DNA from 3 places in the Streptomyces sp. NPDC056835 genome. Region 2 is predicted to be linked to each of the others. Evidence: riboswitches for the same ligand, from Rfam matches in the RefSeq annotation. Region 2 holds a riboswitch; each other region holds the start of a gene.
The links. Region 2 has a riboswitch for cobalamin ahead of ACFRMN_RS11060 (ribonucleoside-diphosphate reductase subunit alpha). Riboswitches for the same ligand answer to the same signal wherever they lie in the genome.
Positions count from the first base shown of each region.

Region 1 (4,173 bases), on a different contig from region 2:
CGGTGATGCCCTTGGCGTCAGTGATCTTCGTCGCTGCCTCGATGGGCCGCACTTCGACGCTCGTGCGCGAGTTGTCATCTTTCTCGGCGTTGCCCGCTGAGTCGTCGCCGCCTGTGACTCCGGGACCGCAGCCGGCCAGCAGACCTCCCAGTACGGCGGTCGCGATCCATCGGCGGGCTCTCAGCACTGTGCGTGGCATGGGGTTGGTTCCTCAGTTCCGTCGTCCCGGGGCATGGCAGACGTCTCGGCGGGGCCCGGTGTTGCCCGTTACGAACCAAGACTCCGTCATGATAATCATTACCAATAACCGCATCCATCACTCCCCCGGGTCGCCGCCCCCACACGAGGCGCCCCACACCAGCCGCCCCGACATCGGAGTTCGCCGTGACCCTGTCCCCTCGCCTGCTGGTCGCCGACCAAGTAGCGGGCCGAATAACCCTGTTGGACCTTCCCGACGGCACGGAACGAACGGTGATGAGCGGCCGGCACCTCGCCGAGCACGCCGGGTTCCTCGCACTGAGCGGCGACCGGACCGCGTTCGTCGACGACCGGGCCGGCGAGTTGCTTGTCCTCGATCCCTACGGTCCCGACGCGGGACGACCCCTGGTGGAGACCGCGGTGCCGGTCGCCACGCCGGCCGAACACCTGTCGGCCGACCCGACCGGGCGACACCTCGCCGTCACCACTGGCCTCGGGCGCAACGGCGAGGCGTGGACCGACCTGCTGACGGCCGTCGACCTCGGCGCGCCCGGCCGCGCCGGCGCCGTGCGCGTACGCACGCGGGTGGGCGAGCCGGGAGTCACCGTCGTGGGCGGCCGGGAGCCGCTGGTCGTCCTGCGCCACCGCGAACCGGGTGAGCTGACGGTCCACCGGCACAGCGACCTGATGGCCGCCGCTCCCGCCTGCCCGCCCGCCGAAGCCGTTCAGCGCCTCCCTCTCCCGGACGACGACGGGCACGGGGACGCCCTGGACCCGCTCACCGGACGGCTGTTCGCCGCGGCGGGCTCAGGTGTGCACCGCGCCCGACGGAACGGCGACAGGCTCGTCGCCGAGCCGCCACTGCCCTGGCAGGCCGACGGCAGGACCGGCGGACGAGGTTTCTACCTGCGGCTCGATCCTGTCCGGCGGATCCTGTGGTCCTGTGTACGAGGCGGGCCCGCCGATCCCGAGCAGTGGCCGGACTGGACCAACGACGCCTGGTGGCACCACCTCGACACCGGCGGCACCGGCCGGCTGGACCTGGGCCCCGGCCTCGTCTTCCGATTGGCGGTGACCGCCCGCCATATCGCGTACGCCCGCGTCCACCCCGACGGCGACGAACTCGTCCTCCTCGCCGCGCCGACCGGCCCCGGCGGGCGTCCGTACGTCACGGCACGGCTCCCTCTGCCGGCGATGACCGGGGCCCCTCGTCGCGGCGGTACACCGTGGGACGGCGTCCAGCGCCGGGCGATCGCGGGCTCGCCGGGAGGCACACTGGTCGCCGTCTCCCGGGGCGGGCACGGCGAGATCCACCTCTTCGACGCGGAGCGAGCGGTCCAACTGGTCACACTCACCGTCCCGACACCGCTCGACGACGGGGGCCACCTCGCCCTCCTCGTCCCCGGCGACGGAGCCCACGCCGACACGGTCGGCCGCTGAACCACTCCGCACCACCACGGAGCGGGCCCATTCAATTCTGAGGGGCGCGTGAGCTTCCACCGGGAGACGTGACGTCTTCCTCGTGCCCGCCGGGCGCGCCCCGCCGTGCCGCGACGCCTCCGCGCGCGGAGGCCCGTATCGCGCTCCGGGGCCGGGCAGGGATGCGCGCTCCCCCCTCCTCCCTCTAGGGTGGCCCTGCAACTGGTTCGCCCTGTCCGCCAGGCGGGGCGTCGCAAGAGGGAACCCGGTGGAAATCCGGGACTGCCCCGCAGCGGTGAGTGGGAACGACCGCCGTCATACGCACTGGACCCGGACGGGTCTGGGAAGCGACGGCCAGTAGGTGTCTCGTGACAGTACGTACGAGGCGGGCCCGTGAGTCCGAAGACCTGCCCGTTGCCCGCACGCGACCGATCGCGTGCGGACATCCCGGTGACCTCGTGGGCGGGTCGGCGTACATATCGAGCGGCAGACACGGACGGCACAGCGTCGTGGGCCGCCCGGTCGGTCGTCCCTTCGCGTCCTCGGTCCCGTCTCCGGGATACCAGGACACATCTTCGCGAAGGAGAGTTCCGTGACAGCGAAGCCCGCAGCCGCGGCAGCACGAGCCACCGTGTACGGCTACCCCCGCCAGGGACAGAACCGTGAACTGAAGAAGGCCGTCGAGGGCTACTGGAAGGGCCGCGTCAGCGCCGACGCCCTCCGGGAGACCGCGGCGGATCTCCGCCGTTCGAACTGGCGGCGGCTGGCCGACGCCGGCATCCACGAAGTGCCGTCCGGTGATTTCTCGTACTACGACCATGTCCTGGACACCAGCGTCATGGTCGGCGCTGTCCCCGAGCGGCACCGCGCGGCGGTCGAGGCCGACGCGTTGGACGGGTACTTCGCCATGGCCCGGGGCACCCAGGATGTCGCCCCGCTGGAGATGACGAAGTGGTTCGACACGAACTACCACTATCTGGTTCCCGAACTCGGCCCGGACACCGTCTTCTCCGCCGACTCCACCAAGCAGGTCGCCGAGCTGACGGAAGCCCTCACGCTCGGACACACCGTCCGACCGGTCCTCGTCGGCCCCGTCACCTATCTGCTGCTGGCCAAGCCCGCGCCGGGCGTGGCCGCGGACTTCGAGCCGCTGACCCTGCTGGACCGGCTGCTGCCGGTGTACGCCGAAGTGCTCGCCGATCTGCGCGCGGCCGGCGCCGAGTGGGTCCAGCTCGACGAGCCCGCCCTGGTCCAGGACCGCACTCCGGCCGAGCTGAACGCCGTCACCCGGACCTACCGTGAGCTGGGCGCCGCCACCGACCGGCCGAAGCTGCTGGTCGCCTCGTACTTCGGGCGGCTCGGCGACGCGCTGGGCGTTCTGGCCAAGGCACCGGTCGAGGGGCTGGCCCTCGACTTCACCGAATCGGGCGGCGCCAACCTCGAAGACCTCGCGGCGGTCGGCGGACTGCCCGGCAAGCGCCTGGTCGCGGGTGTCGTCAACGGCCGCAACGTCTGGATCAACGACTACGAGAAGTCTCTCGCGACCCTCGGCACGCTCCTCGGTCTCGCCGACCGCGTGGACGTCTCCGCGTCCTGCTCGCTCCTGCACGTACCGCTGGACGCCGCGGCCGAACGCGATATCGATCCGCAGATCGCCCGCTGGCTCGCCTTCGCCCGGCAGAAGACACAGGAGATCACCGTCCTGGCGCGCGGTCTTGACCGGGGCACCGACACCATCGCGGCCGAACTCGCGGCGAACCGTGCCGACCTGGCATCCCGGGCCGGGTCCGCGCTGACCCATGATCCCGCCGTGCGTGCCCGCACCACGGCCATCACCGACGCGGACGGACGGCGCACGCAGCCGTACGCCGAACGGACCGCCGCCCAGCGCGCACACCTCGGCCTTCCGCCGCTGCCGACGACGACCATCGGTTCGTTCCCGCAGACCACCGAACTGCGCACCGCGCGGGCCGACCTGCGGACCGGGCGGATCGACACCGCCGGATACGAGGAGCGGATCAAGGACGAGATCCGGGAAGTCCTCTCCTTCCAGGAGAAGGCCGGGATCGACGTGCTGGTCCACGGTGAGCCCGAACGCAACGCCATGGTGCAGTACTTCGCCGAACAGCTCACCGGCTACCTCGCCACCCAGCACGGCTGGGTACAGTCCTACGGCACCCGCTACGTCCGGCCCCCGGTACTGGCCGGGGACATCTCCCGTCCCGAGCCGATGACGGTGCGCTGGACGACGTACGCGCAGTCGCTGACCGACCGCCCCGTCAAGGGCATGCTCACCGGACCGGTCACCATGCTCGCCTGGTCCTTCGTCCGCGACGACCAGCCGCTCGGCGACACCGCGCGCCAGGTCGCGCTCGCCCTGCGCGACGAGGTCAATGACCTTGAGGCGGCGGGTACATCGGTCATCCAGGTCGACGAACCGGCCCTGCGTGAAACGTTGCCGCCGCGCTCCGCCGACCATGCCGCCTACCTGGCCTGGGCGACCGAGTCGTTCCGGCTCACCACCAGCGGCGTACGGCCGGACACCCAGATCCACAC
Region 1 covers NZ_JBHUBB010000009.1:186,701-190,873, reverse strand. The annotation lists gene ACFRMN_RS12920 (ABC transporter substrate-binding protein) at 1-199, opposite strand, end outside; gene ACFRMN_RS12915 (hypothetical protein) at 385-1,638, shown strand; cobalamin riboswitch at 1,824-2,047, shown strand; gene metE (5-methyltetrahydropteroyltriglutamate--homocysteine S-methyltransferase) at 2,210-4,173, shown strand, end outside.
Region 1: it holds a riboswitch for cobalamin, as region 2 does, so the genes downstream of both, metE (5-methyltetrahydropteroyltriglutamate--homocysteine S-methyltransferase) here and ACFRMN_RS11060 (ribonucleoside-diphosphate reductase subunit alpha) in region 2, are expected to answer to the same signal.

Region 2 (4,173 bases):
GTTCGGCGAGCGCGCAGGACGCCTCGTACGCGGCGAGCATGATCCGTTCGGCGATCTTCGTGGAGAGTGCGGCGGCCTCGGCGGAGTCGAAGGGCAGCCGCTTCTTGAAGAAGACGTCCTGGAGGCCCATCGCGCCCAGGCCCACCGGGCGCCACTTCGCGTTGGAGTCACCGGCCTGCTCGGTCGGGTAGAAGTTGATGTCCACGACCCGGTCGAGGAAGGTCACGGCCGTACGGACGGTCTCGTCCAGCCGCTCCCAGTCGATGTCCCCCGACGCCGGCACGAACGAACCGAGGTTGATGGAGCCGAGGTTGCAGACGGCGGTCTCGCCGTCGTCCGTCACCTCCAGGATCTCGGTGCAGAGGTTGGAGGAGTGGACGACGCGGCCGGGCTCGGCGGTCTGGTTCGCCGTACGGTTCGAGGCGTCCTTGAAGGTCATCCAGCCGTTGCCGGTCTGGGCGAGGGTGCGCATCATCCGGCCGTACAGCTCGCGGGCCGGGATGGTCCTGCGCGCCAGTCCCGCGGCCTCCGCCTCGCGGTAGCGCGTGTCGAACGCGTCGCCCCACAGGTCGACCAGTTCCGGCACGTCGACGGGGGAGAAGAGGGACCAGACGCCGTCCGACTCGACCCGGCGCATGAACTCGTCCGGGATCCAGTGCGCGAGATTCAGATTGTGCGTACGGCGGGCGTCCTCACCGGTGTTGTCGCGCAGCTCCAGGAATTCCTCCAGATCCGCGTGCCAGGTCTCCAGGTAGACGCAGGCCGCGCCCTTGCGCCGGCCGCCCTGGTTGACGGCCGCGACCGAGGAGTCGAGGGTGCGCAGGAACGGGACGATGCCGTTGGAGTGCCCGTTGGTGCCCCGGATCAGCGAACCGCGCGAACGGATGCGGGAGTACGAGAGGCCGATGCCGCCCGCGTGCTTCGAGAGCCGCGCCACCTGGTGGTAGCGGTCGTAGATCGAGTCCAGTTCGTCCAGCGGGGAGTCCAGCAGATAGCAGGAGGACATCTGCGGATGGCGCGTACCGGAGTTGAAGAGGGTGGGGGAGGACGGGAGGTAGTCCAGCCGGCTCATCAGCCGGTAGAGCGCGGCGACCTCGTCGAGCGCGCGGGCGCTGTCGTCCTCGGCCAGCCCTGAGGCCACGCGCAGCATGAAGTGCTGCGGGGTCTCGATGACCTGGCGGGTGATCGGGTGGCGGAGCAGATAGCGGCTGTAGAGGGTCCGCAGCCCGAAGTAGCCGAAGCGGTCGTCGGCTTCCTGGTCGATGAGCGCGTCGAGGAAATCGGCGTGCAGCGTGACGAGGCCGGCCGTACGGTCCGCGATCAGGCCCTCGCGGTGACCGACGGCGACGGACGCGGAGAACGCCACGGCGCCCTGGCCCGCGGCCTCGTCGGCGATGGTGCGGGTCAGCAGCCTGGCCGCGAGCCGGGAGTAGGCGGGGTCCTCGGAGATGAGCCCCGCGGCCGCCTCGGTGGCGAGCTCGCGCAGCTCGGCCTCGTCCGACCGGGCGTTACGGCCGCGCAGCGCGGCGGCGGCGACTCTTCCGGGGTCGGTGTCGGGCAGATCGGCGGTCAGGTCCGTCAGGGTCCGCAGCAGTGCGGTCCCCGGTCCGTCGACCGCCCGCGCGGCGGCCTCGGAGATGCCTGAAGCCGGATCGGCTGGCGCGATGGTCACGTGGTGCTCTCCCTCGCTCGGCTCTGGGCCGTCGGGAGGGGAGCGGGCAGGTTCTCGCGGTACGGACCGTACGACCCGGATCGGGGCAGCACGGCGTACGGCGCCCACCGGCCCATCCACGAGGCCCGGACGTCTCGGCGTCCGATTCGGTCGAACCGGACGCACTGTCGGCAGGTGTTCGGACTCGTGGGTATGGCAAAGCACACCACATCACACCGTTGCGGGACAGTTCCGGATTCGCACCGGATTCCCCTGCGTGACAGCGGGGTCGAGCATACATGTGGGGGCTGGCTCGGGTACCACCCCCCAGATGTTGTGTCGTGCGTCATTCCGTTCGGGCCCGCGCGGACAGCGAAAGGGCCGCCGGATCCCCCTCGTTCCAAGGGATCCGGCGGCCCGTCCAGGCCGTACGCGACCGGTCAGTGGCCTCCGGAGCCGCCCGAGGTCGCGGCCGGCAGTTCGACCTTCACGCCCGGGTCGCCCGCGTCCGCCGTGTAGTCGGACGGGCTCGTCTCGTCCGTGCCCTCCGGGGCCTTGGCCGCGCGGAGGACGAAGGTGAGCGCCACCGTCACCACCAGGTTGAGCACGAACGCGGTGAGGCCGATGTAGCCGATCTCACCCAGCCCCGGGATCTCCTTGGAGCTGCCGCCGAAGTGCGCCTGGGTCGGGCTGGCCACGCCGTACGCCGCCGCCGTGCCGTACACCATGCCGACCGCCCAGCCCCCGAGCAGCGCCCAGCGGTGGAACCAGCGGGTGAAGAGGCCGCCGACCAGGGCGGGCATCGTCTGGAGGATCCAGATCCCGCCCAGCAGCTGGAAGTTGATGGCGACGGTCTTGTCCATGGTCAGGACGAAGACCAGCGCGCCCACCTTCACCAGCAGCGAGACCAGCTTCGAGACCTTGGTCTCCTGCGCGGGGGTCGCGTCCGGTTTGATGAAGTCCTTGTAGATATTGCGGGTGAAGAGATTCGCCGCGGCGATCGACATGATCGCGGCCGGCACCAGCGCGCCGATGCCGATGGCCGCGAAGGCCACCCCCGCGAACCAGTCGGGGAACATCGTCTCGAAGAGCTGAGGGATCGCCAGCTGTCCGTTGTCCACCTTGACCCCGGCGGCGATCGCCATGAAGCCGAGCAGCGCCAGCAGTCCCAGCATCAGTGAGTACAGCGGCAGGATCGTGGTGTTGCGCCGGATCACCTCGCGGCTGCGGCTGGAGAGCGTCGCCGTGATGGAGTGCGGATACATGAAGAGCGCGAGCGCGGAACCGAGCGCCAGCGTGGCGTAGCCCCAGTGCCCGGCCTCGCCCGGCGCGAGCGCGCCGCGTGGCTGGCCGGTCGCCGGGTTGGTCTGCGCGAAGGCGTCGCCCGCCTTGGCGAAGATATCGTCGAACCCGCCCAGTTTGATGGGGATGTAGATGATCGCCACGACGATCACGATGTAGATCAGCGTGTCCTTGACGAAGGCGATCAGCGCGGGCGCACGCAGCCCCGAGGAGTAGGTGTACGCGGCGAGCACACCGAAGGCGATCAGCAGCGGCAGGTCCTTGATGAACCAGTGGGTGTTCTCACCGCCGCCGACGCCCATCACGTCCAGCACCGCCTGGATGCCGACGAGTTGGAGCGCGATGTACGGCATCGTGGCGAGGATGCCGGTGACGGCGACCGCCAGCGACAGCCCCTTCGATCCGAACCGGCCCCGTACGAAGTCCGAGGTGGTGACGTAGCCGTGCTTGTGCGACACCGACCAGAGGCGGGGCAGGAAGGTGAAGATCAGCGGGTAGACCAGGATCGTGTAGGGCACGGCGAAGAAGCCGGCCGCGCCCGCCGCGTAGATCGCCGCCGGTACGGCCACGAAGGTGTACGCCGTGTAGAGGTCGCCGCCGAGCAGGAACCAGGTGACCCAGGTGCCGAACGACCGGCCGCCCAGGCCCCATTCGTCGAGGCTGTTCTCGTTGGCGGCCTTGCGCCAGCGGGCCGCCAGGAACCCCATGACCGTGACGGCCACGAAGAAGAAGATGAAAACGGCGAGTGCCACGCCGTTCACGCCGTCCTTCATTTCGACGCACCTCCCTCGCGGGAGCGCTGGTCACGCTTCCACAGCTGGTAGGCGGTCATCGTGAGCACCGCCGAGACCGGGACCCAGAGCATCTGGTACCAGTAGAAGAAGGGGATGCCGATGAACGTCGGCTCGATCTTCGCGTAGGACCCGACCCAGAGCATCGCCACGAAGGGCGCGAGGAGGCAGAGGGCGATGATCACCCGCGCGGGGGTGACCGTGGGGGGTGGTTTCTCTTCCGGAACTTCCGACATCGCGGCTCCGTTCCCTCGTTGATCGCCTGTGGTAATGCGCAGGAAATCTAAGCGAAGGCGCTGGTCAGCGTAACCCCCTGTCCGAATGTCGTTACATCAACGGTATGCGGACAGGGGCGCGCGGGGGCAGCCGTCGGCGGCGGCTGCCCGGTCCGGCTGTCAGTGGGGCCGGGCCGTCAGTGGGTGGGCGGCC
Region 2 covers NZ_JBHUBB010000008.1:34,039-38,211, reverse strand. The annotation lists gene ACFRMN_RS11060 (ribonucleoside-diphosphate reductase subunit alpha) at 1-1,672, opposite strand, end outside; cobalamin riboswitch at 1,824-1,991, opposite strand; gene mctP (monocarboxylate uptake permease MctP) at 2,092-3,726, opposite strand; gene ACFRMN_RS11050 (DUF3311 domain-containing protein) at 3,723-3,980, opposite strand.

Region 3 (4,173 bases), on a different contig from region 2:
AGGAGGACCGCTCCGCCCAGGGCCGCGACCGGCAGCAGGGCGCGGTGGCTCGCGCCGACGGCCATTCTGGCGGCGTGCGGGACGAGCAGTCCGATGAAGCCGACGGCGCCGCTGGCGGCCACCATCACGCCGGTGACCAGGGAGGCGAGGACGAAGACCGCGGCGCGGAAGCGTGAGGTGTCCAGGCCGAGTACGGTCGCGCCCTCCTCGCCCGCCAGCAGCAGATCGAGCGGTCTGGCCAGCGCCATGAGCAGCACGGTGCCGAGGGTGAGGACGACCGCGGGCAGGAGCAGGGTGGACCAGCGGGCGCTGCCGAGGCCGCCGAAGGTCCAGTAGATGGCTTCCTCGAAGTGCTCGGGGCGGGCCGAGATGATCAGGATGAGGGTGGTGAGCGCCGAGAGGATGTACGAGACGGTGACCCCGGCGAGGACGAGCCGGCCGCCGGTCATCGTGGAGCGGCGGCGGGCCAGCCCGTACACCAGCGCCAGGGCGAGGAGCGAGCCGGCGAAGGCCGCGGCGGGCATGGCGAGGGTGGTGGTGATCCCGCCGCCGATGCCGAGGACCATGACCAGCACGGCGCCGGCGGACGCGCCGGAGGAGATGCCGAGGAGGAAGGGGTCGGCGAGCCGGTTGCGTACGAGCGCCTGGAGGACGGCGCCGACGACGGCGAGCCCGGCGCCGACGATCACACCGAGCAGCACGCGGGGCAGCCGTACGTCGAGCACGATGGTGCGGTAGGGGCTGGGGTCGGCGTCGCCGGTGAGGATGGTGATCACCTGGCCGGGCGGAATGCGTACGGAGCCGAGGGCGAGGCCCGCGACGACGGCGGTGGCGAGCGCGGCGGCGAGGCAGCCGAGCACCAGGGTGTAGCGCAGCCGCCCGTGGCCGGGCGGGGTGGTCCGGGTCATGGCCGGGGCCTACTTGACGGACTCGGGGTGGAGCTGCGCGGCGAGCCGTTCGATGGCGTCGGGGGCGCGTACGCCGAGGACCACGTCCGAGAGCGGCATGACGGCGAACCGCTTGTTCTTGATGGCCGGTACGTCCTTGAGCACGGGGTCCTCCAGCAGCCGCTTCTTCTTCTGGGCGACGGTGGTGGAGCCGTAGTCGTGGATGACGATGACGTCGGGCTTGCGGGCGACGACCTGTTCCCAGGTGGCGTCGGCGAAGGACTTGCCGAGGTCGGCGAAGACGTTGCGGCCGCCGGCGCGGGTGATCAGTTCGTTGCCGATGCCCTTGCCGCCGGCGGTGAAGGCGGTCTTGTCGCCGCTGTCGTAGACGAAGACGGAGACCGGCTCGACGCCCTTGAGCGGGGCGGCGGTGTCCGTGACGGTGGTGCGGGCTGCGGCGATCCACTTCTCGGCGCGGTCGGGGACGCCGAAGGTGCGGCCGGTCTCGCGGACCTCCTGGTAGACGTCGTCGAGGGAGGTCTTGTCCTCGGGGCAGTTCTCCAGGTTGAGCCGGGTGTGGATACCGGCGGCCTTGAGGTCGTCGCGGCTGCGGCCGTCCTTGGCGGCGAAGGCGCTCGCGTAGCCGCCGTAGACGAAGTCGGGGTTGGCGGCGAGCAGCCGCTCCTTGGAGGGGTACTCCTTGGCGAGCACCGGGACGCTCTTGTACGCCTTCTCGTAGGCGGGGAGGATCCGGTCGTCCAGATAGGCGGTGCCGACGAGGGACTTCTCCAGGCCGAGCGCCAGCATCACTTCGGTGACGTGCTGGTTCATGGTGACGACCCGCTTCGGCGGCGCCTGATAGGTGGTTTTCACCCCGCAGTTGGTGACGGTGTACGGGAAGCCGGGCGCGGTGGTCGCGGCCCGCGCGCCGTCCTTCGCGTCCGTGGAGGCGGAGCCGCCGCAGGCGGTGAGCGGGAGCAGCAGGGCGGATATGACGGCGGGCATGAGCGCACGGCGCCGGGACAGCACAGACACGGCAGGGCCTCCTCCGGGGGATTTCCGCGTCCCCTGGCTGGTGGGAGAAGGGCGGCAGGTCAGTTCCTGGCTGCCAAGCTGGGCTTGGTCACAGTGGCGGGACCGCGCCGGATTCACACCGGCTTCCTGATCCCCACCGCCTCGGTTCGGCGCTCAGTTTGTCAGACCGTGTGAGCGCCGCGGACAGGACCTAGACGATCTCGACGTCCTCTTCCGTGACCTCGCCCTCGACGATGCGGTACGAGCGGAACTGGAAGGGGCCCGAGTCGTCGTGGTCGGCGGTGGAGACGAGGACGTAGTGGGCGCCCGGCTCGTTGGCGTACGTGATGTCCGTACGGGACGGATACGCCTCGGTCGCGGTGTGCGAGTGGTAGATGATCACCGGCTCTTCGTCCCGGTCGTCCATCTCCCGGTAGAGCTTGAGCAGATCCGCCGAGTCGAACTCGTAGAAGGTGGGCGAGCGCGCGGCGTTGAGCATGGGGATGAACCGCTCGGCCCGGCCGGTCCCGGCGGGACCCGCGACCACGCCGCACGCCTCGTCGGGATGGTCGGCGCGCGCGTGCTCGACGATCTTGTCGTGCAGGGCCTGGGTGATGGTGAGCATGGAGAAAATATAAAGGGACGAGTACGGCCCCCGGATCCGGGAGGGAGTTTCCCGGTTCCGGGGGCCGTCCTGGGTCCTCGCGGCCCTACTCGGCGGAGGCGTACTCCCGGGGGGAGTCGCCCGCCGTGACGCGCGGGGCGCGGCGCTTGAGGTACTGCCAGCCGATGAGGAGACAGACCGCCCAGACCGCCCCCACGTAGAGGGAGACCCGCGCGTCCTTGTCGTACGCGATCAGACAGGTGACGAGGGCCAGGAAGCCCACCGCGACCCAGCTGAACACCGAACCGCCCGGGGCGGGGAACGACGAGGCGGGCAGCAGGCCCGCCCGTACCCCGCGGCGGTAGCGGATATGGCTGAGCAGGATCATCATCCAGGTCCAGATGCCTGCGGCCGTGGCCACGGACGTCACATAGCCGAAGGCCTTCTCCGGGACGATGTAGTTGAGGACCACACCGATGCCCATGAGGGCGACGGAGACGGTGATGCCGAAGGCCGGGGTCTTGCGGGAGTTGAGCTTGCCGAAGAGTTTCGGCGCCTCGCTGTTGGCGGCGAGGTCGCGCAGCATCCGGCCGGTGGAGTACATGCCCGAGTTGCAGGAGGAGAGCGCGGCGGTCAGCACGACGAAGTTGACGATGCCGGCCGCGAGCGGGATGCCCATCTTCTCGAAGGCGTGGACGAAGGGGCTGGCGCCCGCCGAGAACTCGGTCCACTTGACGACCGCGAGGATGACGGACAGCGCGCCCACGTAGAAGACGATGATGCGCCAGGGCAGGGTGTTGATCGCCTTGGGGAGGGTCTTCTCCGGGTTCTCGGACTCGCCCGCGGTGACGCCGACCAGCTCGACGGCGAGATAGGCGAACATGACGCCCTGGAGGGTCATCAGGCTGGAGCCGATGCCGTTGGGGAAGATCCCGTCGTGTGCCCAGAGGTTGGAGGCGGCGGCGGTGTCACCGGCGTCGGAGAAGCCGAGGGTGAGCACGCCGAGACCGATGACGATCATTCCGATGATCGCGGTGACCTTGATCATCGAGAACCAGAACTCGACCTCGCCGAAGATCTTCACCGAGATCAGGTTGACGCCGAAGAGCACCACCAGGAAGACCAGGGCGCTGACCCACTGCGGGATCTGGGGGAACCAGAAGTGGATGTAGATGGCCGCGGCGGTCAGTTCCGCCATCCCGGTGACGACCCACATCAGCCAGTACGTCCACCCGGTGGCGAAGCCGAAGAACGGGCCGAGGAACTCTCTGGCGTACTCCGCGAAGGAGCCGGAGACCGGCCGGTAGAGGAGCAGCTCGCCGAGCGCCCGCATGATGAAGAAGATCACGACGCCGGCGAGGGCGTACATGAGGATGATGCTGGGTCCGGCCTTGGCGATATTCGCTCCGGCGCCCATGAAGAGCCCGACGCCGATGGCGCCGCCGATGGCGATCATCTGGACCTGACGGCTGCCGAGCCCGCGCTCGTAGCCCTCCTCCGGGGCGCTGCCGCCGGTCGGTCCTCCGGCGGTCCCGTCGCCGCCGTACTCCTTGTCGACCTGCGCAGAGGTCATGGTCGTGCGCCCTTTCTCCATGCAGATCCGCGCCGTGCTCGGCCGCGGACCAGTTCCCGATCCCCCCCGGATATGGATGGAGTGCCGCCGGCGGT
Region 3 covers NZ_JBHUBB010000051.1:35,902-40,074, reverse strand. The annotation lists gene ACFRMN_RS36160 (FecCD family ABC transporter permease) at 1-908, opposite strand, end outside; gene ACFRMN_RS36155 (ABC transporter substrate-binding protein) at 918-1,913, opposite strand; cobalamin riboswitch at 1,962-2,094, opposite strand; gene ACFRMN_RS36150 (Mov34/MPN/PAD-1 family protein) at 2,113-2,526, opposite strand; gene ACFRMN_RS36145 (amino acid permease) at 2,612-4,078, opposite strand.
Region 3: it holds a riboswitch for cobalamin, as region 2 does, so the genes downstream of both, ACFRMN_RS36155 (ABC transporter substrate-binding protein) here and ACFRMN_RS11060 (ribonucleoside-diphosphate reductase subunit alpha) in region 2, are expected to answer to the same signal.